Regions from separate parts of the Pseudomonas sp. NyZ480 genome, predicted to be linked through region 2. Evidence: riboswitches for the same ligand, from Rfam matches in the RefSeq annotation. Region 2 holds a riboswitch; the other holds the start of a gene.
The links. Region 2 has a riboswitch for thiamine pyrophosphate ahead of P3R38_RS15645 (TenA family protein). Riboswitches for the same ligand answer to the same signal wherever they lie in the genome.

Region 1: it holds a riboswitch for thiamine pyrophosphate, as region 2 does, so the genes downstream of both, thiC (phosphomethylpyrimidine synthase ThiC) here and P3R38_RS15645 (TenA family protein) in region 2, are expected to answer to the same signal.

Annotation. Positions count from the first base shown of each region.
Region 1 is NZ_CP120626.1:556,088-571,169, forward strand. It holds gene P3R38_RS02440 (SMR family transporter) at 107-439, opposite strand; gene P3R38_RS02445 (LysR family transcriptional regulator) at 526-1,416, shown strand; gene waaA (lipid IV(A) 3-deoxy-D-manno-octulosonic acid transferase) at 1,453-2,724, shown strand; gene P3R38_RS02455 (TolC family outer membrane protein) at 2,775-4,205, opposite strand; TPP riboswitch at 4,367-4,473, shown strand; gene thiC (phosphomethylpyrimidine synthase ThiC) at 4,633-6,519, shown strand; gene cytX (putative hydroxymethylpyrimidine transporter CytX) at 6,646-7,929, shown strand; gene P3R38_RS02470 (RsiV family protein) at 7,898-8,644, opposite strand; gene P3R38_RS02475 (NUDIX domain-containing protein) at 8,829-9,446, shown strand; gene P3R38_RS02480 (DUF1249 domain-containing protein) at 9,437-9,889, shown strand; gene cpdA (3',5'-cyclic-AMP phosphodiesterase) at 9,975-10,778, shown strand; gene P3R38_RS02490 (YqiA/YcfP family alpha/beta fold hydrolase) at 10,955-11,563, shown strand; gene parE (DNA topoisomerase IV subunit B) at 11,599-13,503, shown strand; gene P3R38_RS02500 (esterase-like activity of phytase family protein) at 13,500-14,486, shown strand; gene P3R38_RS02505 (TIGR02281 family clan AA aspartic protease) at 14,483-15,001, shown strand; gene parC (DNA topoisomerase IV subunit A) at 15,012-15,082, shown strand, end outside.
Region 2 is NZ_CP120626.1:3,396,683-3,411,764, forward strand. It holds gene P3R38_RS15630 (2Fe-2S iron-sulfur cluster-binding protein) at 1-327, shown strand, start outside; gene P3R38_RS15635 (sarcosine oxidase) at 331-936, shown strand; gene tenA (thiaminase II) at 1,093-1,770, opposite strand; gene P3R38_RS15645 (TenA family protein) at 1,767-2,414, opposite strand; TPP riboswitch at 2,493-2,598, opposite strand; gene P3R38_RS15650 (LysR family transcriptional regulator) at 2,626-3,552, opposite strand; gene P3R38_RS15655 (zinc-binding dehydrogenase) at 3,784-4,773, shown strand; gene P3R38_RS15660 (hypothetical protein) at 4,858-5,592, opposite strand; gene codA (cytosine deaminase) at 5,839-7,080, opposite strand; gene P3R38_RS15670 (PucR family transcriptional regulator) at 7,085-8,302, opposite strand; gene codB (cytosine permease) at 8,299-9,564, opposite strand; gene P3R38_RS15680 (glycosyltransferase family 25 protein) at 9,790-10,506, opposite strand; gene P3R38_RS15685 (oligosaccharide flippase family protein) at 10,530-11,900, opposite strand; gene P3R38_RS15690 (hypothetical protein) at 12,442-13,065, shown strand; gene P3R38_RS15695 (hypothetical protein) at 13,105-13,404, opposite strand; gene P3R38_RS15700 (5'-nucleotidase) at 13,584-14,585, shown strand; partial or broken gene P3R38_RS15705 (GlxA family transcriptional regulator) at 14,524-14,719, opposite strand; gene P3R38_RS15710 (hypothetical protein) at 14,780-14,923, shown strand; gene P3R38_RS15715 (zinc-binding alcohol dehydrogenase family protein) at 14,920-15,082, shown strand, end outside.

The DNA.
Region 1 (15,082 bases), 2.6 Mb from region 2:
CAGGCTTACCTTGTCATGACCCTATCGCTGCGCTATCCGCCTCCTTCCACGACCGCGCCGGCCGCCTAGCCGCCGGCTTGCCGGGGAGGCCGAACACCCAGGCGACTCAGTGTCCGGCAGTCTTCGAAAACAGCTGGATCACTACCACGCCCCCGACGATCATCGCCATCCCCAGCATTGCCGGTACATCCAGCTTCTGCCCGTAGATCACCAGCGCTGCCACGCTGATCAGCACGATGCCCAGCCCAGACCAGATCGCGTAGGCAATGCCCACCGGTATGCTGCGCACCACCAGGGTCAGCATCCAGAAGGCGATGGCGTAGCCACACACCATCAGCAACAGCGGCAGCGGCGTGCTCAAGCCCTTGACCGCTTTCATGGAGGCGGTGGCGATGACTTCGGCGCAGATGGCGATGGCCAGGTAGGTGTAGGCATTCATGGTGGTTTCCTCCGGTTTCTGCCGGGCATTTTAGGCATGTGCTGGATGGGGTAAAGTCATTACCTATCAGTATTGGAGATAGGTTGATGGCAGAGCAGTGGAATCTCGAGCAACTGCGCGTGTTCGTGCGTGTCGCCGAACTGCGGTCCTTTTCCGCGGTGGCCCGGGAGCAGCGCCGGGCGCAGTCGGCGGTCAGCAGTGCCATCGCAATGCTCGAAACGGACTTGGGTGTGACCTTGTTCGAGCGCAGCAGCGGTCGTCAGCCCAAGTTGACGGAAAACGGCGTGGCCTTGCTGGAGGATGCCCGCGAGCTGTTGCGCCAGTGCGAGCGCCTGGACGGCCGTGCGCTGGCGTTGATGCGTGGGCAGGAGGCGCTGTTGCGGGTTGCTCAGGACGAGGCCATGCCCTATCAGCCGGTGATCGACAGCCTTGACGAGTTGGCCAGCCGTTTTCCCTTCCTGGAAGTGCAGTTGGCCAGCGGCGCCCAAGGGGATGTGGCACGCAAGCTGGTGGAACGGCGCGCCGACCTGGGGTTGTTCTTCCATCACGAAAGCATCCCCAGTTCGCTGGAGCGGCGCGCCCTGGGCAGCGTGGAAATGGTCACTGTCTGCGCGGTCGGGCATCCGCTCGCCAAGGAGCTACGGGTCACCCGCCAGCAATTGGCGCGGCATCGACAGTTGTTGATCACCCCCCAGCAGAGCGGCTACCCGGGTGGCGAAGCGATCAGTCCGCAGATCTGGCGTGCGGACAGCTTCTATGCCATGGCCGAACTGCTGATGCGCGGCCTCGGCTGGGCCTGGTTGCCACGGCATGTGGTGCAGTATCCGACCTATCAGACACAGATGGTCGAGTTGGACAGCGAATGGCGGCCACCTGCTTTGGTGGCGGAGCTTGCCTGGCGGCGCGACGAGCCCTTGGGACCGGCGGCGCAATGGCTGGCCGAGCGCTTCGCGGTGCACCTGCGCGCGATCGGCTAGCCATTTTCCAGATGGTTCCTAGTACACTTCGCCACCATGAACAGAACCCTTTATTCCTTGTTGTTTCACCTGGGCCTGCCGCTGGTCGCGCTACGCCTGTTCCTGCGTGCCCGCAAGGCGCCGGCCTACGGCCAGCGCATCGCTGAGCGCTTTGCCCTGAACCTTCCGGCCATGCGCCAAGGGGGGATCTGGGTGCATGCGGTGTCGGTAGGCGAGAGCATTGCCGCCGCACCCATGGTTCGCGCCCTGCTCAAGGCCTACCCGGACCTGCCGATCACCCTCACCTGCATGACCCCGACTGGATCGGAGCGCATCCGCGCGATGTTCGGCGACGAGCCGCGCATCCAGCATTGCTACCTGCCCTATGACCTGCCGTGGGCGGCGGGGCGCTTTCTGGACCATGTGCGTCCACGTCTGGGCATCATCATGGAAACCGAACTTTGGCCCAATCACATTCACCAGTGCGCCAAGCGCGGCATTCCCGTGGCCTTGGCCAATGCACGGCTATCCGAACGGTCGGCCCGTGGCTACGCACGGTTTGCTGGCCTGACCCGGCCGATGCTCACCGAGATGAACCTCATCGCGGTGCAAACCGAAACCGAAGCCCAGCGATTCCGTGACCTGGGCGCACGGCCTGAATGCGTGAAGGTGACCGGCTCGATCAAGTTCGACTTGAAGATCGACGAGCAACTGCAGCCTCGGGCGCAGGCATTGCGCGGGCAGTGGGGGGCCGACCAGCGCCCGGTGTGGATCGCCGCCAGTACCCACGAAGGCGAAGACGCCCTGATCTTGCAGGCGCACCGCCAGTTGCTGCAGGTACATGGCGACGCGCTGCTGATTCTGGTGCCTCGCCACCCTGAGCGCTTCAATGCCGTGCATGCCCTGTGCCGTGAGCAGTTCACTACTGTGCGCCGCTCCTCGGGTGGTGCCGTCGACAGCCAGACCCAGGTGCTGCTGGGCGACACCATGGGTGAGTTGCTGTTCCTCTATGCGCTGGCCGATATCGCCTTCGTCGGCGGCAGTCTTGTCGCCACCGGCGGTCATAACCCGTTAGAGCCAGCGGCGCTGTCGTTGCCGGTGATCATGGGCCCGCATGTGTTCAACTTCCTCGAGATCAGCGCGATGTTGCGAGACGCAGGGGCGTTGCAGCAGGTGGATGATGTCGAAGGGCTGGCGGCGGCAGTACGTCGGCTGGTCGAGCTGCCTCAGGATGCCCAGCGCATGGGGGCGGCGGGCAAGCAGGTGATGTTGGCGAACCAGGGGGCGTTGCAGCGGTTGCTGGATGGGCTTGGGGCGTTGATTGGCTGAAATCCGAGCAGGCATCATCGCCGGCACGCCGGCGATGATGCAGCACCGACCTACGGCCTGCGCTCGAAATTCTTCGCCGCCGCCGCTGCCAAATCCGGTGGCAGGAAGTCCTTGTCCGGGTTGTAGTCTGGCTTCAGATACCGCTTGAGGTCCTGCAGGTCCTGCGGGCTCAAGGTTCCGGCAGCCTGTTTCAGGCTCAGGTTGTCGAGAATGTAGTCATACCGGCTGTTGTTGTAGTCGCGCACCGAGGTATACAGCTGGCGCTGGGCGTCGAGCACGTCGACGATGTTGCGGGTACCGACCTGGTAGCCGATCTCGGTGGCTTCGAGCGCGCTCTGGTTGGAAATGATCGACTGCTTGCGCGCCTGGACCTGTTCCACGTCGGTGTTGACCGCGCGGTGCAGGTTACGGGTGTTTTCCACCACTTGGCGGCGCAGGCTTTCGCGCTGCTGCTCGCTCTGGCTCAGGCGCTGGTAGGCCTCGCGTACCTGTGAGCTGGTCAGACCGCCGCTGTAGATCGGGATGTTCAGTTGCAGGCCGATGCTGGTTTGCTCAACGTCGCCGGCATAGCGCACGTTTGGCTGCGGGTTGCTGAATCCGAGGCTGTCGTTATCGCCCTTCTGGTAGCGAGCTACCGCATCGACCGTGGGCGCATGGCCGGCCTTGCGCTGGCGCAAGGTCTCTTCAGCGGCGGTGACGGCATAGTTGGTGGCCAGAAGGTTGAGGTTCTGGCGAGCAGCGGTTTCGACCCAGGCCTTGGCATCATTGGGCGTGGGCACCTGCACCGGCAGGGTGTGGACCACGCCCTGGATCGAGGCGTATTCGCGATTGGTCAGGGTCACCAGGGCCTCGAAGGCATCCTGGACCTGGCGTTCGGCAATGATCCGGTTGGCCCGGGCAGTGTCGTAGCTGGCTTGCGATTGCAGGACGTCGGTCTTGTCGGAGAGGCCCACGTCGAAACGTTCGTTGGACTGATCCAGCTGGCGCTTGAACGCCGCCTCCTCGGCCTTGGTGGCAGCCAGGTTGTCTTGGGCGCGGAGTACGGCGAAATAGTTCTGCGCGGTTTGCAGGATCAGGTTCTGCTCGGTGGCCGACAGCTCAAGCGCCGCCTGTTCATTGACAGACTCGGCTGCCTTCAACTGGAACCAGCGGTCGGCGCGGAAAATCGGTTGCGAGAGGGTCGCGCTCCACGAATTGCCGCTGCGGTTGGAGGTGATCGATGGCTCATCGAACTTGGTGCGGGTGTTCATCATTTCGGCACCTGCCGACAGGTTCGGCAGCAACCCGGCCCTGGCCTGGGGCACCACCTCGCGACGGGCGCCGTAGTCGGCGCGGGCCGCAGCCAGGTCGGCGTTGTTATCGACCGCTTCCTGGTAGACGCTGACCAGATCGGTCTTTACCGTTGCGGGCACATCCGCTGCCCAGACCACTCCGTTGGACGCACAAGACACGGCTATCGCCAGTGAGAGTTTGCGCAGCATAGAGGCAATCCTTGTACGAAATTTAATTACTGAACTGTTGAGTATCGAAAGACCGGCCAGTGTAGTGCCATGTGCAGCTGGCAACAATCGTCGACGGTGCCTTTCATCATCCGTGCGTTTTAGTCGCTTGGCTTTGCCGACCACTCCAGTCTAGACTGCGCATGTTCTTGTCGGGGTGCCTTGAAGCAAAGGCTGAGATCGGAAAGTTCCGGATCCCGTTGAACCTGATCAGGTTAGCGCCTGCGTAGGGAACAAGATTGCTCGCCTTCCCGGGGAGCCTCTTGTGCCAGGTCCGGGAATGTCACAGCTCGCGTAGCTCAAGGCACCTCCATGTACCGGCACTGCACACCCGTCCAGGGGGTGCGTCCGCGTCTTTCAGGTTCACCCCGACATTCCGTCCGCAAGGAAGACGTCTGGAGAGCCTGTGATGAGTAAACAAGAAAAAACGATCAACCTCAGCGAGTCGGCACAAGTCGACCAGCAGTCCGTGCAACCCTTCCCGCGTTCGCGCAAGGTGTACGTCGAAGGTTCGCGCCCGGACATCCGCGTGCCCATGCGCGAGATCAGCCTGCACGACACCCCCACCGATTTTGGCGGCGAGACCAACGCACCGGTGCTGGTCTATGACACCTCCGGCCCCTACACCGACCCCAATGTCGTCATTGACGTGCGCAAAGGCTTGGCCGATGTTCGTTCGTCCTGGATCGATGCCCGTGGCGACACCCTGCGCCTGGACGGGCTGAGCTCTGATTTCGGCCAGCAGCGCCTGAACGATGCCGAGCTGGCCAAGCTGCGCTTCGCCCATGTGCGCAATCCGCGTCGCGCCAAGCCTGGTGCCAACGTCACGCAGATGCACTACGCCCGCCAGGGCATCATCACCGCCGAGATGGAATACGTTGCCATCCGCGAAAACATGAAGCTGCAGGAAGCCCGCGCCGCCGGCCTGCTGAACCAGCAGCACGCTGGCCACAGCTTCGGTGCCAGCATCCCGAAGGAAATCACACCCGAGTTCGTTCGCGAGGAAATCGCTCGCGGCCGCGCGATCATCCCGGCCAACATCAACCACCCTGAACTGGAGCCGATGATCATCGGCCGCAACTTCCTGGTGAAGATCAATGGCAACATCGGCAACAGTGCCCTGGGTTCCTCCATCGAGGAAGAAGTGGCCAAACTGACCTGGGGTATCCGCTGGGGCTCGGATACCGTCATGGACCTGTCCACCGGCAAGCACATCCATGAAACCCGCGAGTGGATCATCCGCAACTCGCCGGTGCCGATCGGCACGGTGCCGATCTACCAGGCCCTGGAAAAGGTCAATGGTATCGCTGAGGACCTGACCTGGGAGTTGTTCCGCGACACCCTGATCGAACAGGCCGAGCAGGGCGTTGACTACTTCACCATCCATGCTGGCGTACTGCTGCGCTACGTGCCGCTGACCGCCAAGCGGGTTACCGGCATCGTCAGCCGTGGCGGCTCGATCATGGCCAAGTGGTGCCTGGCGCATCACAAGGAAAACTTCCTGTACACGCACTTCGACGAGATCTGCGAAATCATGAAGGCCTACGACGTCAGCTTCTCGCTGGGCGATGGTCTGCGCCCAGGCTCGATCGCCGACGCCAATGACGCCGCCCAGTTCGGTGAACTGGAAACCCTCGGCGAGCTGACCAAGATCGCCTGGAAACACGACGTGCAGTGCATGATCGAAGGTCCTGGCCATGTGCCGATGCAGTTGATCAAAGAGAACATGGACAAGCAGCTGGAGTGCTGTGACGAGGCGCCGTTCTACACCCTCGGTCCGCTGACGACCGACATCGCCCCAGGCTACGACCACATCACCTCTGGCATTGGTGCGGCGATGATCGGTTGGTTCGGTTGCGCCATGCTTTGCTATGTAACCCCCAAGGAGCACCTGGGCCTGCCGAACAAGGATGACGTCAAGACCGGCATCATCACCTACAAGATCGCCGCCCATGCGGCCGACCTTGCCAAAGGCCACCCTGGCGCGCAAATTCGTGACAACGCTTTGTCCAAGGCACGCTTCGAATTCCGTTGGGAAGACCAGTTCAACCTCGGTCTGGACCCGGACACTGCCCGCGCGTTCCACGACGAGACCCTGCCGAAGGAGTCGGCCAAGGTCGCCCACTTCTGCTCAATGTGCGGGCCGAAGTTCTGTTCGATGAAGATCACCCAGGAAGTACGTGAATATGCCGCCAACCAGCGTATCGACTCGGTCGATGTGTCGGTTGAGGAGGGCATGCGCGAGCAGGCCGAGCGGTTCCGCCAGGAAGGTAGCCAGCTCTACAAGAAGGTGTAAGTAGACCTTGGGGCCGCTTTGCAGCCCTTTCGCGACACAAGGCCGCTCCCCCTGAGATCGCGTGATCTTTGTGGGAGCGGCCTTGTGCCGCGCCAACCCCAACAACAAATCCGGCGAGCTACAAGCATGACCACCCCCAGCCACTTCTCCGCGGACCACCCGGTCCCCTCCAGCCACCGCCTGTTCGGTGCCCGCGACCTGTTCGCACTCTGGTTCTCCCTCGGCATCGGCCTGATGGTCCTGCAGGTCGGTGCCATGCTTGCCCCCGGCCTGGGGCTGGCGGGAGCCGTTCTGGCCATCGCCCTCGGCACAGGCGTGGGCGTGCTGTTGCTCGGGGCCGCTGGCGTCATCGGCAGCGACACCGGCCTGCCCGCCATGGGCACCCTGCGCTTGAGCCTGGGCCGCCATGGCGCCCGACTGCCGGCAGTGCTCAACCTGCTGCAACTGGTTGGTTGGGGCGCGTTCGAGATCATCGTCATGCGCGATGCCGCCAGCCTGCTCGGCGCACGCGCCTTCGGCGAGGACAGCCTGTGGAACAGCCCGATGCTGTGGACGGTGTGTTTCGGTGCCATGGCCACCTTGCTTGCGGTCAGCGGGCCGCTGGCTTTCGTACGCAAGATTCTGCGCAAATGGGGTATCTGGGTGTTGATGGCCGCCTGCCTGTGGCTGACCTGGAACCTGTTCGCCAAGGCCGACCTGGCCGAGCTGTGGGCACGTGCCGGTGACGGTTCGATGTCGCTGGCCGTAGGCTTTGACATCGTCATCGCCATGCCGCTGTCCTGGTTGCCGCTGATTGCCGACTACTCGCGTTTCGCCAGCAGTGCCAAGCGCGTCTTCGGCGGTACCGTGCTGGGTTACTTCATCGGCAACACCTGGCTGATGAGCCTGGGCGTGGCCTACACCCTGGCCTTTGCGTCGAGTGGCGAGGCCAATGCCCTGCTGTTGGCCCTGGCTGGCGCGGGTATAGGTATCCCGCTGTTGCTGATCCTGCTGGACGAGTCGGAGAAGGCGTTCGCCGATATCCACTCCGCTGCAGTCTCGACCAGCGTGCTGGTGCGCTTCAAAGTCGAGCACTTGGCCCTGGCCATCGGCGTGGTGTGCACCCTCATCGCGCTGCTGGCGCCGCTGGCCCAGTACGAGAACTTCCTGCTGCTGATCGGTTCTGTGTTCGCGCCGCTGTTCGGCGTGGTGCTGATGGACCACTTCGTGATCCGCCGCCGCCGCGCGCCAGCGTTGGTCGAAGGGCTGCACTGGCAAGCGCTGGTGGCCTGGGTGGTGGGTGTTGCCGCTTATCACACGATTGCCGCGCAGGCCCCTGAGTTTGGCGCGACCCTGCCAGCACTGGTACTGGCAGGTGGGCTGCATGCGCTACTGAGCGTCAGCCGCGGCCGGGAAACAGTTCGGGCTTGAGCACGCCATTGAGGCGTGGGTACGGGATCTTCAGCTCGACGTGGCCCATGGAATAGGGCGCGATGGAATAGACTTCGTACTTCACCACTACCGCGCCGTACGTCAGGGCGATGTGCGGCGACTTCTTGAACGGCCAGGTCTTCACGAACTCGGCATCCTTGTCCATGCCAACGCTGATCAGCCAAGCGCGGTGGGACTCTTCGACGGTCTTCCAGAAGGTGTCTTCCTGGCCGGGCACCAGCATGTCCTGCAAGGTCAGCACTTTGTCCAGCTTGCGCGAGTAGTTGATGAAGCCGCGTCCTGGCATGCCATGTGCACCGCCGCTGTCCAGGTAGCTGGACAGTTCGATGATCACCAGTCCGTCATGCTGCTCGCGTACCTTGGCCTGCAGGTAGCTGCTATTGCGCTTGTCGGCGCTGGCCAGGTAGTGCTGTTCGTAGGCCTGCAGCGAGGCAGGCGCGGTGCCACGCTGGTTATCTTCGGTCAGTTGCAGCAGGCGTTGCTCGACGATGCCGTCGAGCTTGGGCAGCGCCGGGAAGTGGATGGTGTCGATGTTCACCAGCGGGCAGTCGCTTTCGGTGCAACCAGGTTTTACATGCTCCCAGGCGTCGCGCTTGACCTCCAGCGGAGCCCGGTAGTTGGGTGCGAACACGCTTTGGCAGGCACCAAGCGCCAGTGCCAGCACGGCCACGGAAGTCAGTTTGACCAGTGTCATGATGATCCTTGCAGAACAGGAAAAGTCGCCCTTTGACCGTCGGCGCGGCCTTCAGTTCGCCACTAAGCTAACAGAGAGAAGGCCTGCTGTCCCGAGTGGGCGAACGGTTGCCAGAAAGGGATGAAACAGGCTGGCGTGCAGAGTAGGATGGCGCGATGCGGTAAATGAGGTCATGAGGATTTCCATGTCAGACACGTTCAATTCGGTGCCCAAGGCGGTCGAGATCGTCAAGCGGGTCAATTGCTTCCAGGGTTTCTACAAGCTCGACAAGGTGCACCTGCGCCACGAGCTGTTCGCTGGAGGCATGGGCCGCGAGATCAGTCGCGAACTGTTCGTGCGGCATGACGCGGTCTGTGTGCTGCCCTACGACCCGTTGCGCGATGAGGTGGTGCTGATCGAGCAGTTTCGCGTGGGCGCCATGGACAAGGTCGCCAACCCGTGGCTGATCGAGATGGTGGCGGGGCTGATCGACAAGGACGAGCAGCCAGAAGAAGTCGCCCATCGCGAGGCTGAAGAGGAGGCAGGGCTTACCTTCAGCGCGCTGTGGCCAATGACCCGCTACTTCCCGTCTCCGGGCGGTAGCGATGAGTATGTTCATCTGTTCCTCGGTCGTTGCAGCAGCGAAGGCGCCGGTGGCCTGCATGGCCTGGAAGAAGAGGGCGAGGACATTCGTGTTCGCGTGTGGTCATTCGAAGATGCCCTGCAAGCGGTACGTGACGGGCGTATCTGCAATGCCGCGACCATAATCGGGTTGCAGTGGCTGGCGTTGAATCGAGACGAAGTACGAGGTATGTGGAAGTGAACCTGTTGCGTGAGCGTTATCGGGTAGATCTGGCCGGGCTGCAGGCAGCCTGTGAGGCCAACTATGCCCGGCTCATGCGCTTGCTGCCAGACATGCGCACCACCCAGAGTTCGCGCCGCATCGGCATGACCCAGGGCGACCAGATGCTTGGCGTACTGGTGCTCGACGTGGTGCTGGCATGCCCCTATACCACCACCTTGCGCGTACGCCAGGAGCACAGCCTGCCCTGGCTGCCGGTGCCGCACCTGGAGGTGCAGGTGTATCACGATGCGCGCATGGCCGAGGTGGTCAGTGCCGAGCACGCCCGACGCCTGCGCAGCATCTACCCGTACCCCAATGCCGCCATGCACCAGCCGGACGAAAAAGCCCAGCTCAATCTGTTCCTGGGCGAATGGCTGAGTCACTGCCTGGCCTGTGGTCACGAACTGGCAAGTGTGCGCTGAAATGTGACGCGGGTTGGTTTCGAGTATTTGCTCGAAAGCCTTCCGCCGCCATAATCCGTGCAATATCCGTTCGAGGAGACGGCCGTTGCCGCACCCAGACTCCCTACCGGCACCCATTCATGTGGTGCAACTGACCGACGCCCACCTGTTCGCCGACCCGGCTGGTTCGCTGCTGGGCTTGAGGACTCGGGACAGCCTGCGCCACGTGATTGCCCAGGTGCGCCGTGAGCAGCCGCGCATCGACTTGCTGCTGTGCACAGGTGACCTGTCCCAGGACGCCAGCGTGGCTTCCTACCAGGCTTTTCGAGCGCTCACCGCTGAGTTCGGTGCGCCGTCCCGCTGGTTGCCAGGCAATCATGACGAAGCCCGGGTGATGGCCGAGGTAGCGCCGGAGCAGACGCAGGCCGTGACCGATATCGGCGCCTGGCGCATCGTGATGCTCGATTCGGCAGTCGTCGGCGCAACCCACGGCTTGCTGGCAGATCAGCAACTGGCCACGCTGGACGCAGCGCTGGCAGGTGCCGGCGAGCGCCACTGCCTGGTGTGCTGCCACCATCAGCCGGTGGACATCGGTTGCGCCTGGATCGCCCCGATCGGCCTGCGTAACGCCGATGTACTGCTGCAGCGCCTGCTACGTTATCCACAGGTGAAGGCGTTGCTGTGGGGGCATGTTCATCAAGAGTGGGATGAAGTGCGCGATGGGCTGCGTTTGCTGGCCACACCCTCGACCTGCATCCAATTCGCAGCGCGCAGCGAAGAGTTCAAGGTGAGTGAGGAACAGCCAGGGTATCGCTGGTTGCGTCTGCATGCCGACGGACGGTTGGAGACCGGCGTGGAGCGGGCGCTGGATTTCGAAGTGAAGCTCGACTTCGACAGCCCCGGCTACTGAGGTGAACGCCCGTCGACGCGGCCTGGTGTCGCCAGCGGGCCACATCGCGGCCGATGCTTGATTGAAGATTGTGTTGCGAAATTCCCGATCCAGCGCCAAAACCCGGCGAACACGCTACACTGCGCGTCCCTGCGCCCACTCCGATCGGGCGCGAAGCCACAGATTCCGGGGGCAGCATGTCGGGTTCCATCCTCTATATCCATGGCTTCAACAGCTCGCCGCTTTCAACCAAGGCGCGGCAGCTGGAGGCCGTCATGCAGCAGTTGGGGCTGTCCGACCACGTGCGCATACCCGCTTTGCACCATCATCCGCGCCAGGCCATCGCCCAGCTCGAAGCGGCCATCGCCGAACTGGGCAAGCCCCTGCTGGTAGGCAGTTCGCTCGGCGGCTACTATGCCACCCATCTGGCCGAGCGCCATGGCCTCAAGGCCTTGCTGGTCAACCCAGCGGTTACCCCGCACAAGCTGTTCGACGGCTACCTGGGTACCCAGCGCAACTTCTACACCGATGAAACCTGGGAGCTGACCCTGGATCATGTGCAGGCCCTGGCCGAACTGGAAGTGCCGGCGCCCACGGACCCAAGCCGCTATCAAGTGTGGCTGCAGACCGCCGATGAAACCCTGGACTACCGCCATGCCGAGCGCTATTACCGCGCGTGCGCCCTGCGTATCCAGGCCGGAGGCGATCACGGCTTCCAAGGCTTTGCCCAGCGGTTGCCGGCTTTGCTGGCGTTTGCCGGTATTGCCCGAGGGCAGTACGCAGCGCTCGATTTTTCTGTATTTTGATCTTTTTGCATTCACCAGACTGACGACGAGAACCCATGGCCAATCCCAGCGCTAGCGCCTATAACGCAGACGCCATCGAAGTCCTCTCGGGCCTTGACCCGGTCCGTAAGCGGCCGGGCATGTACACCGATACCAGCCGGCCGAACCACCTGGCTCAGGAAGTCATCGACAACAGTGTCGACGAAGCCTTGGCCGGCCACGCCCGTTCGGTGCAGGTGATCCTCCACGCCAACCACTCGCTGGAAGTCAGCGACGATGGCCGCGGCATGCCGGTGGACATCCACCCTGAAGAAGGCGTGTCGGGGGTCGAGCTGATCCTGACCAAGCTGCACGCAGGCGGCAAGTTCTCCAACAAGAACTACCAGTTCTCCGGCGGCCTGCATGGTGTCGGTATCTCCGTGGTCAACGCCCTGTCGACCCAGGTGCGTGTGCGCGTCAAGCGCGACGGCAACGAATACCAGATGACCTTCGCCGACGGCTTCAAGGCCAGCGAGCTGGAAGTGGTCGGTACGGTGGGCAAGCGCAACACCGGTACCAGCGTGTACTTCAGCCCCGACCCGAAGTATTTCGATTCGCCGAAGTTTTCCATCAGCCGCCTCAAGCATGTGCTCAAGGCCAAGGCCGTGTTGTGCCCGGGCCTGCTGGTCAGCTTCGAGGACAAGTCCACGGGCGAGAAAGTCGAGTGGCATTACGAGGACGGCCTGCGTTCTTACCTGGTCGACTCGGTCAGCGAGTTCCAGCGCCTGCCCGATGAGCCGTTTTGTGGCAGCCTGGCGGGCAACAAGGAAGCCGTCGACTGGGCACTGTTGTGGTTGCCTGAGGGCGGTGACAGTGTTCAGGAAAGCTACGTCAACCTGATTCCCACCGCCCAGGGCGGTACCCACGTCAATGGCCTGCGCCAGGGCCTGCTCGATGCCATGCGCGAGTTCTGCGAGTTCCGTAACCTGCTGCCACGGGGTGTGAAGCTGGCGCCGGAAGATGTCTGGGAGCGCATCACCTTCGTCCTGTCGATGAAGATGCAGGAACCCCAGTTTTCCGGTCAGACCAAGGAGCGCTTGTCCTCCCGCGAGGCGGCGGCGTTCGTCTCGGGCGTGGTCAAGGACGCGTTCAGCCTGTGGCTCAACGCCCACCCCGAGATGGGTATGCAACTGGCGGAGCTTGCCATCAGCAACGCCGGCCGCCGCCTCAAAGCCAGCAAGAAGGTCGAGCGCAAGCGCGTGACCCAGGGCCCGGCGCTGCCTGGCAAACTGGCGGACTGCGCAGGTCAGGACCCGATGCGGGCCGAGCTTTTCCTGGTCGAGGGTGATTCGGCCGGTGGCTCGGCCAAGCAGGCGCGCGACAAGGAGTTCCAGGCGATCCTGCCGCTGCGCGGCAAGATCCTCAACACCTGGGAAGTGGACGGTGGCGAAGTCCTGGCCAGCCAGGAAGTGCACAACATCGCCGTTGCCATCGGTGTCGATCCGGGTGCCGCGGACCTGTCGCAGCTGCGTTACGGCAAGATCTGCATCCTCGCCGACGCCGACTCCGACGGCCTGCACATCGCAACCTTGTTGTGTGCCCTGTTTGTGCAGCACTTCCGGCCGCTGGTCGAGGCCGGCCACGTCTATGTGGCGATGCCGCCGCTGTACCGCATCGACCTGGGCAAGGAAATCTACTACGCCCTCGACGAGGCTGAGCGCGACGGTATTCTCGACCGCCTGGTGGCCGAGAAGAAGCGTGGCAAGCCGCAGGTCACCCGATTCAAGGGCCTGGGTGAAATGAACCCGCCGCAGCTGCGCGAGACCACTATGGATCCGAACACCCGGCGCCTGGTCCAACTGACCCTGGATGATCTGCAGGGCACCACCGAAATCATGGACATGCTGTTGGCCAAGAAGCGTGCCAGTGACCGCAAGAGCTGGCTGGAAACCAAAGGTAACCTGGCCGAGGTCCTGGTTTGATTCGTCTGCTGTTCGCGGCCTGCCTTGCGTTGGTTGCCCTGCCGAGCCTGGCGGGCAACTGGCCGGAGCTCAAGCTCACCGCAGAGCACCCGATCGAGGGCATGCGTGGTGGCAACCTGTCCGGTCTGGCCTTTTGCCGCGGCGGCTTATGGGGCGTGTCCGACCGGGATGACGACCGCATCTACCGCTTCGACCAGCAAGGTGCAGTCTGGCGTGCCCAGCCGCTGACCTTCACGCCGCCGCCCGTGCCGGAAAGCGGCTTGCCCTGGGGGCTGAAGTCGCGCAACTGGGCGGCTTCGTACATTCGCGGTGGCGAATTGGACTACGAAGGCATTACCTGCGATCAGGCAGGCAATATCTTCCTGGTCAGCGAGGCCCACGCGGCGGTGCTGCAGTTGCCCGTCGACGGGGAGCCAGTCTGGTTGAAGATCGACCCTGCGATGATTCGCCAGGCCCGTGCCAGTGGCATGCTGCTGAACTTCAATGCCTTGTTCGAAGGACTGGCGATCAACCCGGCGGGCGACCGCCTGTGGTTGGCAGCAGAGCGTGAGCGCCGGGGCCTGGTGGCGGTGCAGCGCCAGCAGTCGGTCTGGACCTGCGAGCGCAGTTGCGTGCTGCTCAGCGAGGCCGGTGTCGAGATGCAGCCCGCACAGATGCCTAACCCGCAAGCGTTATCGCGAGACTTTTCCGATCTGGCCTGGTTCGACGGCAAGCTATTCACGCTCGAGCGCAACGCCTACCGCATCTGCCGTCGCGATGCCGGTACGGGCACGGTCGAGCGTTGCTGGTCGTTCGCCGCCGATGCCCTGGTGGAGGGGCGCCGGTATGATCAGCCGTTCGGTCTGGCCGAGGCCTTGGTAATCGATGCGAAAGGGGCCTGGGTCGGCCTGGACAACAACAACGGCGACCGTGCCGACGGTGAAACGCGCCCGATCGTCTGGCGCTTCGCTGCGCCCGAAGGTGGTTGGAGTGCCAAGCCATGAGCCAGCCACCGGGAAAGCGCGCGGGCAAGGTCCTGATGTTCGTCGCCTGGGTGGCGGCGCTGTTTCTGGCCACGCGTTTTTTTGGTGATTGGGAAGCCCGTGAACACAATCCGAACGTGCACGTGCAGTCCGAGCATGGCGAAGGTTTCATCGAGGTGCGCTTGCTGAGCAATGGCCAGGGCCATTTCGTCGCGGACGGCGCGATCAATGGCCAGGGGGTGCATTTCATGCTCGACACTGGCGCTACGGATGTGGCGATACCCGAAACGCTGGCCCGCGACCTGGACCTGGAGCGGGGCAGCCCGGTGACCCTGAGCACCGCCAACGGTCGCACCGAGGGCTATCGGACTCGCCTGGACAGCCTGCAGTTGGGCGATATCCGCCTGCAAGGCGTGCGCGCACTGGTGGTGCCCGGTCTGGATGGCCAGACGGTACTGCTGGGCATGAGCGCGCTGAAACAACTTGAATTTACCCAGCGCGGCGGCACCATGCTGCTGCGCCAGAACCTGAAATGACGAGGCCCGCATGAGCGACTCACTGGAACTCAGCCTCGACGGCGTCGAACGCCGCTCGCTGGCTGACTTCACCGAACAGGC
Region 2 (15,082 bases):
AAGCCGTTCTTCGTTGGCAAACGCTCGATCGAGATCCTCGAAGGGCAGCCGCTCAAGCGCAAACTGGTCGGTTTCACCCTACCCAAAGGCAGCCCACAACCGCTGGAGGGGCATCTGGTGCTGGACGGCCAGGACATCAGCGGCAACGTCACCTCCTGCGAGTACTCCCAGACCCTGGGACAGATCATCGGCCTGGCCTACGCCGGGGCGCACCAGGCCACCCCCGGTATGCACATCCCGATCCGCGTGGAGGGCGGCGTGATGGTCAACGCCCTGGTGGTGCAACTGCCCTTCTTCGACCCCGACAACCAGCGCCAGGAGCTCTGATTCATGTCCAGCCTCAATGCCGAAGCTTTGATCGAACGCAGTCCGCAGGCCGGGCTGCTCAATACCTGTGCGCTGACCAACCTGACTGACCTGCCGCGCGTGGGCTTTCGCGGCAGCGACAGCGCAGCCTACCTGCAGGCGCGGGGCTATCGCCTCCCCGAGCGGCCCAACCAGGCGCTGCGCCAGGATGACGGAGGGTGGGTAGCTCGGTTGTCACAAAGCGAATACCTGCTGCTCGGCAGCCTTGCCGACGAAGGCGAGCGGGTCGCCGCCGAGGAGGCCAACTGGGCACAGGACGCCCGACGCAATTACCTGCTGCCGCGTCAAGACAGCCATGCCTGGCTGCAACTGTCAGGGCACCGAGGGAGCGCGGTGATGGCCAAGCTGTGTGGCGTCGACCTGAGACCGGAGGCGTTTCCCGTCGGGGCGGTGGCCCAGACATCGGCGGCGCGGATCAATGTGATCGTGATCAATGTTGGGAGCGCGACGTTGCCGGCTATGCACATCCTGTTCGACCGGGCATCGCTGGCTTACTTTAGCGGTGCCATGCTCGATGCAATGGATGAATTCGACGGCGCGATGGTGGCGCTGGGCGCGTTGCTGGATTGACCTCCCGGCAGCCCTCCCTGTGGGAGCGGGTTTACCCGCGAATTCGGCAGTGAAACCACTGCCCTTTTCACGGGTAAACCGCTCCTATCGGAATGGGCCGTGCCAGGTGATTTGGATGCAGCGCCAGATCCTGAGGCACTCCAACTGCGTCCCCGATTACAGTGATGCAGGTCGTGCGCCGTCCAGCCCCATCTGCCAGAAGTCGGCTTCCAGCCTAGAAGCTTGGGCGAAGATCGCCGCCAGCTCCGTGAAGCGTTGTTCAGTCATGCTGCGGGCAGCCAGTTCGTCCAGGTGCCTGCGCGCGCCCTGGGCAACCCCTTGGTAAGCCTCGCCGGCATACTCACCAATCCATTCGCGGTATGGGTGGCTGGCCATGTCGCCGATAGCGCCTGCCAACCGACTACCAATTTCAGCGTAACCGATCACGCAAGGCGCCAGCGCGACGTGCAGGTCGAGCAAATCGCCGGCCGCGCCGCAGTCCAGGACGAAACGGGTGTAGGCCACGGTCGCCTGGAGCTCCGGCGCCGCTTCGATATCAGCCTGACTAAGGCCCCAGCGCGCGCACAAGCGCACATGCAGGTCGGTTTCGTCGAGAATCGCCGCCAGCCCGGCCTGGGCGGCGCGGATGTCGGAAGGGCGACGGCTTTTATAAGCAGCCAGCGCCCAGGCGCGGGCGAACTGGATAAGGAACAGATAGTCCTGTACCAGATAGGTGCGGAAGGCCCCCTCCGACAACGTGCCGTCACCCATCTGGCGCACGAAGCTGTGATCAACGTAGCTGTTCCATTCCGGCAGTGCAGCGGCCTTGAGGCGGTCGAAGATATCCAGGCTCATTGTTGCTCCTCGTACACGGCCTCGAAGAAGGCCAGTTCCAACGCGACGGTGCGCAGGTAGAAATCGGCAGCCCGCTCAGCGTCCTGCGGGCCGACCCGGTCCAATTCGGTTTGCAGGAAGGCAACAAATTCACTGAACGCCGGGTTGTCGTGCAGGGTGATCCACTCGGCATGGACGAAATTCGCTGGAAGCGGCTTGGGTGCCTTGGTCGCCCAGTCCAGGTACAGGCCTTCGGCGACATTGAGCACTGCCAGCGCTGCGGCGTAAGAACGGGTGGCGGCGGCTTCGCGCATGATCGCCTTGAAGCCCGCGGTGGGCACGGTGTCGGCCGGTGCCTGGCGCTGCTCGGCGCTAACGTCCAGGGCCTCGAAAGCGCGCAGGAAATAGGTATTTTCGTCGCTGCTGATCATGCCGGCGAAACGCCCGAAACGCAGGCGGGCTTCGAAGGTGTCCGCCGTGGCGATGGCCGCGCCGAGCAAGGTCAGGAAGCTGTCGAGGAAGCGGTGGTCCTGTACCAGGTAGCGGACCATCACCACGTCCGGCAGGCTGCCGTCGCACAGTTGGGTGACGAAGCGGTGTCCAACGGCGGCGGACCAGGTCGGCTCGCTCTGACGGCGCAGGGTGGCGGTGAAGCGTTCGGTCATGGTGCTGTCCTTTCTAGGCTGACAGCGAGACCGGTGCAGTGATACATGGAACGACCTCGCAGTGAGGCCGGCAAAAAGGCAGGTCTGCAGTCCCATCCCTTCGCCGGCATGATCCGGATCAGGTTCGAAGGGTCACCGCGCCAGCGGTTTCTCAGCCCGTTGCCGGGCTCCCCTTGGTGGCGTCATGTATACAGCAGTGGTTGCGCCCGCATCAACTGAAATAGCGTGTGTCCAGATGTTCGACCAGAAAGTCGATGAACACCCTCACCCGCTGCGGCAACTGCCGGCCCGGCCCAATGAACACGGCGTGCAGCACGTCCTGCTGGTCGTCGCTTTCAAAACCGTCCAGCAATGGCACCAACCGTCCCGCGTCGATATCGGCGCCCACATGGAAATTGGCCAGACGAGCTACCCCCGCCCCGCCCAGGCACAGCTGGCGCATGCTCTCGCCGTCATGCACCAGCAGGTTGCCCTCGGGCTCGACCTCCACCCGCTCACCGTGCTCGTCACGGTAGACCCACGCCTGGGCGTGGCGATGAAAGCCAAAACCGAGCCGGTTGTGGCGGGCCAGCTCTGCTGGCGTGCGCGGCCAGCCATGGCGCGCCAGGTAGCCCGGCGAGGCGACGGTGCGCAAGCGGCTGCGGCCCAGGTGGCGCTGCACCAGGCGCGACGCCTTCAACGGGCCCGAGCGGATGGCGATATCGGCGCGGCGCTCCAACAGATCGACCACCATGTCGGTCAGCTCAAGATTCAGGGTGATCTGTGGGTAGGTCTCAAGAAATCGGGGAATCAACGGCGTCAGGCAATGCAAGCCGAATGGCAGGTTGCTGTTGATATGGATGACGCCGCTTGGGCAGGCCGCATTGGCCACGTCACGTTCGGCGTTGTCGATCTGCTCGAGGATGCGCAGGCTTTCGACGTGAAAACGCTCACCTTCGGCCGTCAGTTCCAGGCGTCGAGTGGTCCTATGTAGCAGGCGTGCACCGAGACGTTGTTCGAGGCGGGCAATCAATTTGCTGACCGCCGAGGGCGTCATGTCCAGGCGACGTGCCGCTTCCGAGAACGTGCTGGCGGCCACCACCTCGGCGAACACCTCCATTTCGCCGGAGCGGTTGATGTCCTTGATTCGGCTTTGCATGACTTCGATTCACAGCTGGCTTGAATTGTACGAGTCTACATCACAGGCCTGTGAGCTCGTATCGTCTGCCTCATCGTTGTCGTGCCGCCTTTTCCTTGGCCTTTCGCCGCGCAAGCTAGGCGAAGCAAGCTTTCTGTGACGTGGATTCACCACAGTTTGGCCTGGCGGCGGCTGTTTCAGCCTGCGCCGATCCGCTAGCCTCCAGGCAGATTTGTGCTCAAGGAGACCTTCATGTCCAACGATTACAACGCCTGGGCCTGGACCCCAGGCGCCGGTCTTGACGGCTTGCAACTGGTTCGCAAGCCCCTGCCTAACCCTGGCCCCGGCCAAGTGTTGGTCGCCAACCGCGCCATTGCCCTCAACCCGGTGGATTGGAAGATCTGCCAATGGGGCCATCCGGACTGGCACCAAGGGACCGTGCCTGGGGTGGATGGTGTCGGTGTGGTGGAGGCGCTGGGCGATGGTGTGGATTTGCCACTGGGTACGCGCGTCGCTTACCACCAGACGCTGTCTCGCGATGGCAGTTTCGCCGAGTACTGCCTGGTGGATGCCAATCTGCTGATGTACCTGCCGACCAACCTTGACGACAGCGCTGCCGCCGCTGTGCCCTGCCCCGCGCTCACTGCCTGGCAGGCCTTGGCCAAGGTGCCCGCTGGCGCAAACTGCGATGTGCTGGTGATCGGGGCTGGTGGAGCGGTGGGCTGGTATGTCGCGCAATTGGCGGTGCAGCGTGGGTTGAGGGTCTGGGCCACTGCCGGCCAGCATCATCACGCGGCGCTCAAGGCCCTGGGCGTGATCGAAGCCTACGACTACCAAGCGAGCGATTGGCAGGCCCGCTTGCAGGCCGCCCTTGGCGAGCGCCCGCTGCACGCGCTGTTCGATACGGTCAGTGGCGCCCATGCCGCCAGCCTTGCCCACCTGCTTGGCTACAACGGCCATCTGGTATGCATTCAGGACCGCCAGGAAAACGCGCCCCTGCCCGCATTCAGCACCGCGATCTCGTTGCACGAAGTGGCACTGAACAGTATTCATGCCCATGGCCGCTTGCTCGACCGCCAAGCGCTGCGGGTGGCGGGAGAACAACTCTTGCAGGCCGTCGCCGAGGGTCGGTTGCTGTCACCACAACGGCGCAGTTTCGACTTCCAGACACTGCCTCAGGCGTTACGCCAGTTGAAGGATGGCCGTCTGGGTGGCAAGTGGGTCGCTCGGCTGGTCCAGTGACCTCAAGGGAGGTGCATTTCACCCTGTGGGCCGATACTGCGCCAGGACCTGGCACTGCAGGATCAGGGAGCCTTGCCCGTCAGCTCAGGATGGTAGGACCGGCGCACGACGCCGCCACAGGCAGATACAGCCAAGCCCCAGCACGCTCAGCCCCAACACCCCCAGCAGTGTGACCAACTCGCGGCTGTACCGGGCCACTTGCGCGGGAAACCCCACATACTCGCGGTAAACCTGCACATCGGCCAGGCCATCGGCATGGCTTATGCTGATACCGCCCTGGCGGATCTGGGCGTAGTCGGCATCGAAATACACCCAGACCTTGCACAGGCCACCCGGCTCGAGGGTGGGAATCTCGACCGTCGACGTCGAAACCTCGACGATGTTGTCGTTGCCCTGGGCATCGCGAACCTGTACCAGGCCCTTGGCCGGCAAGTTGACCTTCACGTTGCGCACCAGCGCATCGCCCGTGTTGCGTAGGTCGACCAGCAAACCGGTGCGGTGATCCACCAGGCCTGCCTCGAAGGGCTTGGCGAACAGTTGCGCATAAGGGGCCTGGGCCAGGTCGACCAGCTTGTCGACTTGCTCGTCGCTGAGCCCACCTTGGCCGATGCTGCGAATGCGCCGATGCAATTGCTCGTACTTGAGCAGCTCGCTGGCCTTGCTGATGCGCTCGCTGAACTGGCTTGGGTAAGTGAGATAGGCGTAGGTCAGCGTGGCCTCCAAACGCGGACGGCTCTTGAGGAACCCATAGGCCACCAGCACGACCAGCAGGCCAATCAGCACAGCGACCAGAAGCTTCCCGACTTTGTCCCAACTCAACGGTGTGTTTCCTTCAGCCAAGGCATGGACCATTCACGCGGTCCAAGGGTGCCAAGTTCGACGCCCCCAGGCAAGCGTTCAACGTGCCAGCAACACAGGCAGCGCTGCCAACCCGGACCAGGTCAGCACCACCGGCGAAACGCCGCCTCGCGGACGTCCAGCTACACCCGGGTACTCACGGCAAGCCAGCCCCTACAATGACCGGGCCACTGCTGCACCGTAGGGGCCAGCTTGCCGGTAAAGGCGTCAGGCAAACCGCTCGACCTGCGCAGGCGTACGACGCATGAGCACCTTGCCATTGCGCACCGACACCAAGGCATGCCCCTGGCTGCGAACCATTTCGTAGTCATCAGGCGCAGACAGCAGCAACAGGTTGGCCGGCCGCCCGACGTCGATGCCGTAGCGCTCGCCCAGGTTGAGGGTACGGGCGCTGTTGTCGGTGATCAGGTCCAGCCCGCGTTGCAGGTCTTCGTAGCCAAGCATATGGCAGATGTGCAGCCCGGCTTCGAGAATGCGCAGGATGTTGCCGTTGCCCAGCGGATACCACGGGTCGACGATCGAGTCCTGGCCGAAGCACACGTTCATGCCCGCACGGTCGATTTCGGCCACGCGGGTCAGGCCGCGGCGCTTGGGGTAGGTGTCGAAGCGACCTTGCAGGTGGATGCTCTCGGTTGGGCACGACACGAAGTTGATGCCCGACAGCTTGAGCAGGCGGAACAGCTTGGAGCAGTAGGCGTTGTCGTAGGACCCCATGGCCGTGGTATGGCTGGCGGTGACCCGTGCCCCCATGTGCCGCACACGGGCCTCCTCGGCCAGTACCTCGAGAAAACGCGACTGTGGGTCGTCGGTTTCGTCGCAGTGCACGTCCACCAGGCAGCCGGTACGCTCGGCCAGGTCCATCAGGAATTTCACCGATGACACCCCTTGATCACGGGTGTTTTCAAAATGCGGTATGCCGCCGACCACATCGGCACCGATGGCCACCGCCTCCGTCATCAAGGCCCGGCCATTGGCATACGACTCGATGCCCTCCTGGGGGAAGGCAACGATTTGCAGGTCGATCAGGTGACGCACCTCTTCGCGCACTTCGACCATGGCCTTGAGCGCAGTGAGCTTGGGGTCGGTCACATCCACATGGGTACGCACGTGCTGGATGCCATGGTTCACCAGCATGTCGATGGTCTTTTTCGAGCGGTGCTTGATGTCGTCGTGGGTGGTGATTTCCTTGCGCTCGGCCCAGCGCTCGATACCCTCGAACAAGGTACCGCTCATGTTCCACTTCGGCTCACCGGCGGTAAGGGTGGCATCCAGGTGAATGTGCGGCTCGACGAAGGGGGCTACCACCAGGTTCTGCTTGGCGTCCAGGTCATCGGGGCTGCCGAGCGCCGCCACATCGGCCTGTGGCGCGATGGCTGCGATGCGGTCGCCGTTCAGTTCGATGCGAAACAGGCCCGACTTGCCACGCAGACGTGCATTGATGATGTTCATGACATTACTCCTTGCCTTGGGCTTCGCTCATGCGCCATACCAGCATGGCGACCGAAGCGTTCATACGAAACAGCGGGTCGTCCAGAGACTGCCCGCTCAGTTGTTCGATGCGTTGAATTCGTTGGTTGATGGTATTGCGGTGCAGGCCCAGACGCTGGGCAGCCTTGAGGCCATTGCCATTTTCCTTGAGCAGCGCATCGAGGGTATGCACCAGCATATGGGGCTGCTTGCGACCAGATGCGATCAGCGGGCCCAAGGTTTGCGCGACGAAGTCGTCGATCAGTGAACGGTCGGCGATGCCCTGCAGCAGGCGCAGCACGCCCAACTCGCTGAAGTCGCAGAAGCCCGTGACCGGGCGCAGGTTCTGCGCCACCTCCATGGCCTGACGTGCTTCGTTGAGCGCCTGGCGATAGTGGGCGCAATCTTCGGCCAGGCTCGACAAGCCCATGGCAAGACTCAGCTCCCCTGCCGCAGCGGCCAACTGCCGGTGCAGCGCGGCCAGGGTGACCTGCAAGTCCGGCGCATCCGCCAGCAACAACACGAACAGGTCGCCCGGCAACTGCGCCGTCACCGTCCCCGGGCGGCCATGGCACCAGGCCTCCAGCCGATCTTCCAGCGCCTGGCGGATGCCCTGCCACACCCGCTCGCCCTGGGCCAGCCCGTGGCGTTCGAACAGGCTATCGACGCCAGACAAGCGCAGCGCAACCAGGCGGCGTGGCGCGTCCAACGCCAGGGCCAGGTGCGTGGCCCGCTGTCGGGCGATGGCCAGGCTCGGGTAATCGCCGGTCAGCAACTGGCCGAGGATGTCGTTGCGCGAGCGCCGCACCTGGGTCATCTGAACCAGAGCCGTGCCGATCAAGTGGGTAACGACCACCATCTTCAGCGCGTAAGGCTGTTCGATCAGTGGCAGCCCCAGCTGCTCGGCCCGCTCGATCACCGCCGGCGGAATACGTTGGATGAAGCTGCCGCCAGTCAGGATCACCATACCGGCAATACCCACGGCGTCGCCGTCTTCCACCAGGCTCAGCAAGTTGGCCTCACCGCGAGGGTGATTGATCCCGGTAACGAACACCAACTCGCCGCCCATCACCCACTCGGCGATACCTTCGTTTTCCGCCACATACGGCCAACGCACGCGCCGTTGCAGATTGCGCGCGCCCGCACGAACGGTCATTTCCTGCAGGCCTGGCAGGTGAAGGATTTCGTCAAGCGCCAGGCTCACGGTTCGACACCTGCCTGCCCCAGTGCCCGGCGCTGGCCGCTCAGTTCAAGCATGACGATGTAGCACAGGGCCGAGGCGCCGATGCCTACCAGTGGCGCGACCCACGGCGACGCATAGGCCAATACCGCGCCGACCGCATAGGCGAACAGCCCCATCAGGTTGTAGCGGGGCAGGTTCACACTGGCCAACGCAGGGTACTTGCCGCGGTGGCGGTACCAGAAGTCGGCCATGATCACCCCACCCACCGGCGGGATGATCGAACCGAGCAATACCAGGAACGGAATCAGCATTTCGTACATGCCGCCAATGGCCAGCACGATCCCGACGCCTGCCGCCACCAGTGTCGCCGTGCGGCGGCGTTCGCTGCGCAGCAGGTGGCACGCGGCTGCCGACACGTTGTAGATGGTGGGCCCCTGAATGGTCCATAGGTTCAGGCACAGCATCACCACTGCGGCGAACGACAGGCCCTGCAGCATCATCACCTCGACGATGTCGGCTTGCTGGTAGACCATGGCGCACCAGGCCCCCGCCACCACCATCAACCCGTTGCCGAGCAAAAACGCGACGACGCTGGCGACTACCGCCACCCGTCCGCTGCGCGCCAGGCGGGTCCAGTTGGTGGCCTGGGTGGCACCACTGGCGAACGTGCCAAAGACCATGGTCACTGCCGCTGAAAAGGTCAGGCTTTCATGGGGTACCACTGCAGCCAGCCCGGCAAAGCCACCGGCATCGCGAGTGGCGATGTACATCGAGATCACCAGCAGCGCGAACATCAGCGGCACCGACACCCGCGACAACAGGTCCAGCCCTTTGAAGCCGATGATGGCGGTGATGCTGAAGCCCAGACCGAACAGCACCATCAACGGCATCGTGTAACCTTCCGCCAGCCCCAGCAATTTGACCAGCACGATCGCCACGGTGGCAGTGCCCCATGCATACCAACCCAGCTCGGCAAAGCCCAGCAGAAAGTCGGACAACCGGCTGCCCGCCTCACCGAAGCAGAAGCGCCCCATCAGTACGGTATTCAGCCCGCTGCGCGAGGCGATGAATGCCAGGGCTGCGGCATACAGGGCCAGTAAGGTGTTGCCGATGGCGGCGACCCACAGCATGTCGACAAAGTTGAAGGCCATGCCAAGCTTGCCGCCGGCGAACATCGTGCCGGTGAAGAAGGTAAAGCTGAACAGGACCATGGCAATGGGCAACAGGCCCTTGCGGGAGGTCTGAGGGGCTTCGGACAGCGGGAATTCGGTGGGTGAGCTCATTGCACGGTGCTCCGGGTTGTAGGTGGGAGCAGGCAGAGCAATATGCGGGCCGCTTTTGCACCGGCTGAAAAGGCAAAAATAGCGGGCGAACGGCACAAGCGCCAATGTGCATCATGCACACTCAAAAGCCAACGTTGTCGATTCAATGTGTGCGCCGTGACTTAATTTGAGGCGGTTGTGCACCAAGACGGAACAGGGCTGGGTAGTTTCCACCCAGCCCATGCATCAGCGTGTTCTGCGCAGTTTTTCTGCCTTGAGCCTGCGATAGACAGCCATCAATGGCCGGAACACCGCCAGGCGGTCAAAGATCGAGAGCGCATGCAGGTCGGTGCGCGAAGGACGCTGGTAGCCAAGGTTCCAGGTGTAATAGTACGCCTGGATGTCCTTGCGGGTTCGAATCAGGGTATTGAGGGCCGCGTCGTAGTGCATCGGCCCGCCATCCGGGTGACCGGGGGGGCGTTCGAGAATCTGGGTGAGGAAGTCCCGCAGCTTGGCAACGCTCTTGCCGTTCACGGCATAGAAATGGGACAGGTGAATCGGTCGGTCGACCACCTCCCAACCGGGTGTATCCGAGTTACCTTCATAGGGGTGACCGAGGTAGGCGATGTCCCAATCCATGCCCTGCAACGACTCGATGGCCTGTTTGCCGAACGCGGCGATGCGCCGGGAAAACTGGATATCATCCTCCATGATCAGGATGTTCTTCACATTCAGGCGCATCGCTTCTTCGAGGATGTGCAGATGGCTGAGAAAGCAGCCTCTGGCGCCGATGCTGGGAAACCCCTCCTGCGCCGTGGGCGTAACCGCGGCGAAGAAGCCTATCTTGTCGTCGTCGATATGGAAGCCATTGCGGGCGAACTCGGCTTCGGTTTCCACCCGACGGTCCGTCCGGTACGGGATATTGATGATTCTGGTTCGATCAAAGTAGTCGATCACATTCATCGGTCAGGTCCTTGGGCAACGACTCAGGCGAACAACTGGGTGACGAACTCTCCACACAAGGCACCAATCACCATCACCGGCAAGACCACCAGCTCACGCTTGATGCTCAACATGCCCAGTTGGTGGCTGACCTTGAAGATCAGGATGAGGGTGAAGAAGCTATGCAGGGCCACGCCCCATAGCGCATAGGTCACGCCGCCAATGGCCAACAGCAGCGGCATCAAGGTGAACAACGCCACGACCCGGATGATGTTGTCCATGGCCATGTACTTGGTGAGCCCCAGGGCCATCCAGATTTGCTGGGTCAGGCCATAACGGAGCGTGAACAGCGACAACGACAGGATCGCCATCATCTGCCCCGCGTTGGCATAACGATCATCGTACAGCCAGTGGATGATCAGCGGGCTGGCGGTGAACAGGAAGCCACAGGTGAACAAGGTCAGCACATCGAAAATCAGCCTGAAGCGCCAATACAGTCGACGCAGACGTTCTTTGTCGCCACTTCTGGCCGCCTCGCTGAAGGCCGGCAGCGCGACGGCGCCGGCCAGGCGCTGCAGGCTAAGGGTGAATGCCTGCAGGATACCCACGGCAATCGAGTAGACCCCCAGTTGAGCCACTGTCATGCTGCCACCGAACCAGATGCGATCGCCTTGCATGGCCAGCACGCCAACGGCGGACGACAGCAGCACCCAACGGCCGTAACTGACGATCTCGCGCAGCGCTTCCGGGTCCCATTGCGGACGGTCCTTGTGCCCTGGGAACATCACGTGGCTGAGCACGGTGGTGACCAGGGTACTGACCAGGCCCGCGGCCACCAACGCCCAGATGGAACGGGTGAGGTAACCGATAACCAGCATCACCAGCAGACCGGCGATTTGCGAAACCAGCTCGACCACGACCACTTTCTTTTGCTGGAACGCACGAACGGCCACGTCCATCTTGGTCGATTGGAAGGCGAAGATGATCGCGAAGAAGCCTGTTATGGCCAGCACACCGGGCAGTTCCGGGGCAGCATAGGTGGAGTGCGCCGGCCACAGTTCCAGATGTTGGCTGAACCAGGAGCACAGCGCGATCAATTCCATCACGACGAACAGCACCATGCCGCGAATGATCTGCACCGACCAGACCGTGTTGAGGAACAGCGGCTCCTCGCCGCGCGCGCTCTGGACGATGTTCTGCCGCAAGCCGACATCGGACAGTAACAGCAACAGCACCGACACCGTGGTGGCGATGGCCATCAGGCCGAACATCTCCGGCACCAGCAACCGGGTGATGATCAGGTTGCCGCCTAATCGGATGACTTGTGAAGCCACGATGGACCCGATGTTCAGGGCCCCTGCCACCAGCACGCGTTTGCGAAGGCTTTGCGGGGACGACAACTCGATCGTAGGCATGGCACCATCCCTGATCTGGTTTTTTAGACGTTACTATAGTCTCAATCTGCCATGCCGCTAGGGCGCCCGTCGCGCCCCACCAACGACGCCAGCCAGGCCGACCCGTGTGAACCCTGCACGGATCTCTGCCCTTGACCTGACCTGCACCTACTACGAAACGCGACGAGCGGGCCGAGACTAGAACGGCAGCGCCATCACCACAATGGCTTGGGGGCTGGAAACACCACCTTTGGGAAATGGACTACAAGATTTCCGCCCAGTCGTGACTTAACGATTCGCCTGAAACCCCGGCGACCGATCGAGGGCATACCCTGGGACCTGTGTTCGCAGACCACGGCAAACGCAGGTCTGCGCAGTGTCGATGGCAGATATGCCACTTCGCCATCAGCGCTGTACGGAGGGCCCAAGAAGCGGTGATAGCAAATGGCCTGCTGAAAAGCCTTATAGCGCCTGTCCTAGGAAAGTGAGTACCATGGCCATTTTGCCACATACCCCAGCGTAGAATCGCGCTAGCCATGGCCATCATCCAAGGAGGGAGCTCATGAGATCCGTACTCGTCCTCGCCGCATTCGCGAGCCTGTTCAACACTGCTGCCTGGGCACAATCCGGCACGTCCGAACCTGCCCCAGCCTGGCCGAAAGAGCCAAGCGCGTTCCTGGGCATCGACATCGAAGGCAACTTCATGGAGCAGGTACCGACCTGTCCAGCCTTGCCCGCCAGCCCGGCCAGCCTCTGCCGTGTGGCCACCGCCACTGCCGATCGCTTCGAAGTTCGCGGGCTGCCGTATCTGCCGATTTCTCCAGGCTATGAGCTGGTGGTGGTCGCACCCAACGGCAAGATCAAAGAGCTGGTGTTCAGCGGCAATGCCAACAGCCTGTACCTGGTCAGTGAAATGCTCACCGAAGATTTCGGCGAACCCGGCGAGCGCACCAACCATTGGGTCAAACTGTCCTCCGGTGCTTCCTACCAGACCGAAGTGTACAAATGGCAAGGCCAGAAAGTGGGCATGCGCTTCCAGCGCCAGGAAAACGACCTGGGTCGCTATGCGGTCACCGTGTCTACCCTGGCGGGGGACGATGTGATCGCCGACGACGATGTCGACACCCGCAGCGTGCCTTCTGAGATCACTACCAATAGCCAGGACGAGAGCACTTCGACGCTCTGACGGCAGTGGCGCGGCCCAGGCGCCAAAACCGTTACCCGCTCACTTTGCGCAGACGAACTGCTCCACGGCAGGTACGGCATCCGTCGCGATGCGCCGGGCGCGCCCGACACCCCAGGCCAAGGCCCGGGTCATGGACTCTCCCGGCCGTGACTGCACCGATTCTTCGTGAATGGGCATACCCGAGGGGGCATAGACGCCGATGAACATTTGGGTACCACCGGCTGGCGACAGCCTGACCTGCACGTCGATGAGCGTGCCGTCATTGAGGGTTTCGTCATGAGTGCGATGGTGAAGCGTCGGGTCAGCCCAGGCCCAGAAAACATCACCGCGCATTTTCATGCCACTCTCCTACGACTTTAGTCTTATATGGGTGGTGTAATGCCACCATAGACAAAGCACGTCGGTAATCAACCGCGAAGACCCTTTTTTTGATTCAATCGGACAGCCGGACAAGAAGCTCGGGCCTGCTACTTGCCCTGTAGAAATGCCCCCACAGTCCGTCTTCAGGAGAGGCCCCAATGCCCTACCCCATCGAACAGAAACTGGTCGTTGGCGTCGCCTCCAGCGCCCTGTTTGACCTGACCGTGTCGGATACCATCTACCAGGACGATGGCATGGAGGCGTACCGCCTGCATCAGGAGCAGAATCTGGACGTTCCCTTCCCCAAGGGTGTGGCGTTCCCTTTCATCCGCCGCTTCCTGAGCATCAACAAAGCCTTCCCCGAGCAATTGCCGGTTGAAGTGGTGTTGCTGTCGCGCAACTCGCCAGAAACCGGCCTGCGGGTATTTCGCTCGATCGACCATTACGGCCTGGACATCACCCGCGCAGCGTTCATGTCCGGCCGCTCGCCCTACGAATACATTCCTGCCTTCAACGCATCATTGTTCCTGAGCGCCCATGAAGGCGATGTGCAACGGGCCATCGACGCCAACTATCCCGCCGGTCTGGTACTGCCCACACGCATCTACGATGACGAGATCGACACCGAACTGCGGGTAGCCTTCGACTTCGATGGCGTGATTGCCGATGACGAGGCTGAAAGCGTGTACAAGCAGCGGCTGGACCTCTCCGAGTTCCAGGCCCATGAGCATGCGCGCAAGGCCGTCCCTCACCAGCCGGGGCCGTTGGCCGACCTTTTCCGCAAGCTGTCGCACATTCGCACGCTGGAAGACCGTAAACTGGCACAGGACCCGGGCTACCAGCGCATTCTGCGCATCGCCATCGTCACCGCGCGCAATGCGCCTTCCCATGAACGGGTAGTGACGACCCTGAAGACCTGGGGCGTTTCTCCGGACGAGTCATTCTTTCTGGGCGGCATGGAGAAGGGCCGGGTATTGTCCATCCTACGGCCGCACATGTTCTTCGATGACCAGCGCAGCCATCTGACCTCGGCGGCGGGGAACCTGCCAATGGTGCATGTACCGTTCGGGGTGGCTAACCAAGTGCCAACCCTCAGGTTCACTCCACCCGACGCGCATCCCGACGCACCGCCTGCGGGGGAACGCCAAAAACCCGCATGAATACCTCACGCAGGTGACGCCGGCCCCTGCCCTCCCGTTACCCTGGCCACCACATCCAGGCAATGACGGCTCCTGTTCGATCATTGCCGTGCGGCCTCCAGCCTCAGGCTCTCCACCGGCTCGCCCCCGCTACGCTGACATTAAAGCCAATCGAATGCCGAAGCACCCGTCGCAGCCGGCAGGTGCTGCAGCGGATGCGCGCAGCCCTCGCCCAATCCGACACGCAAGACTTTCGCCAAAACGACGAAAGTCTTGCGGTGATTACCCTGTTTCTGCATCAGACCAACATGGATAGCCTGACATCACGTCTGAACCTCTGTGAAGGAAAAACCCCATGAAAGCCATCGTCTTCAGCCAGCCCGGCTTGCCGATCCAAGACCCGCAATCGCTGTACGAAACCACACTGCCCCAACCCACGCCTGGCCCACGCGACCTGCTGGTGGAGGTCAAGGCCATCGCCGTCAACCCGGTCGATACCAAGGTCCGCGCGCGCAGCA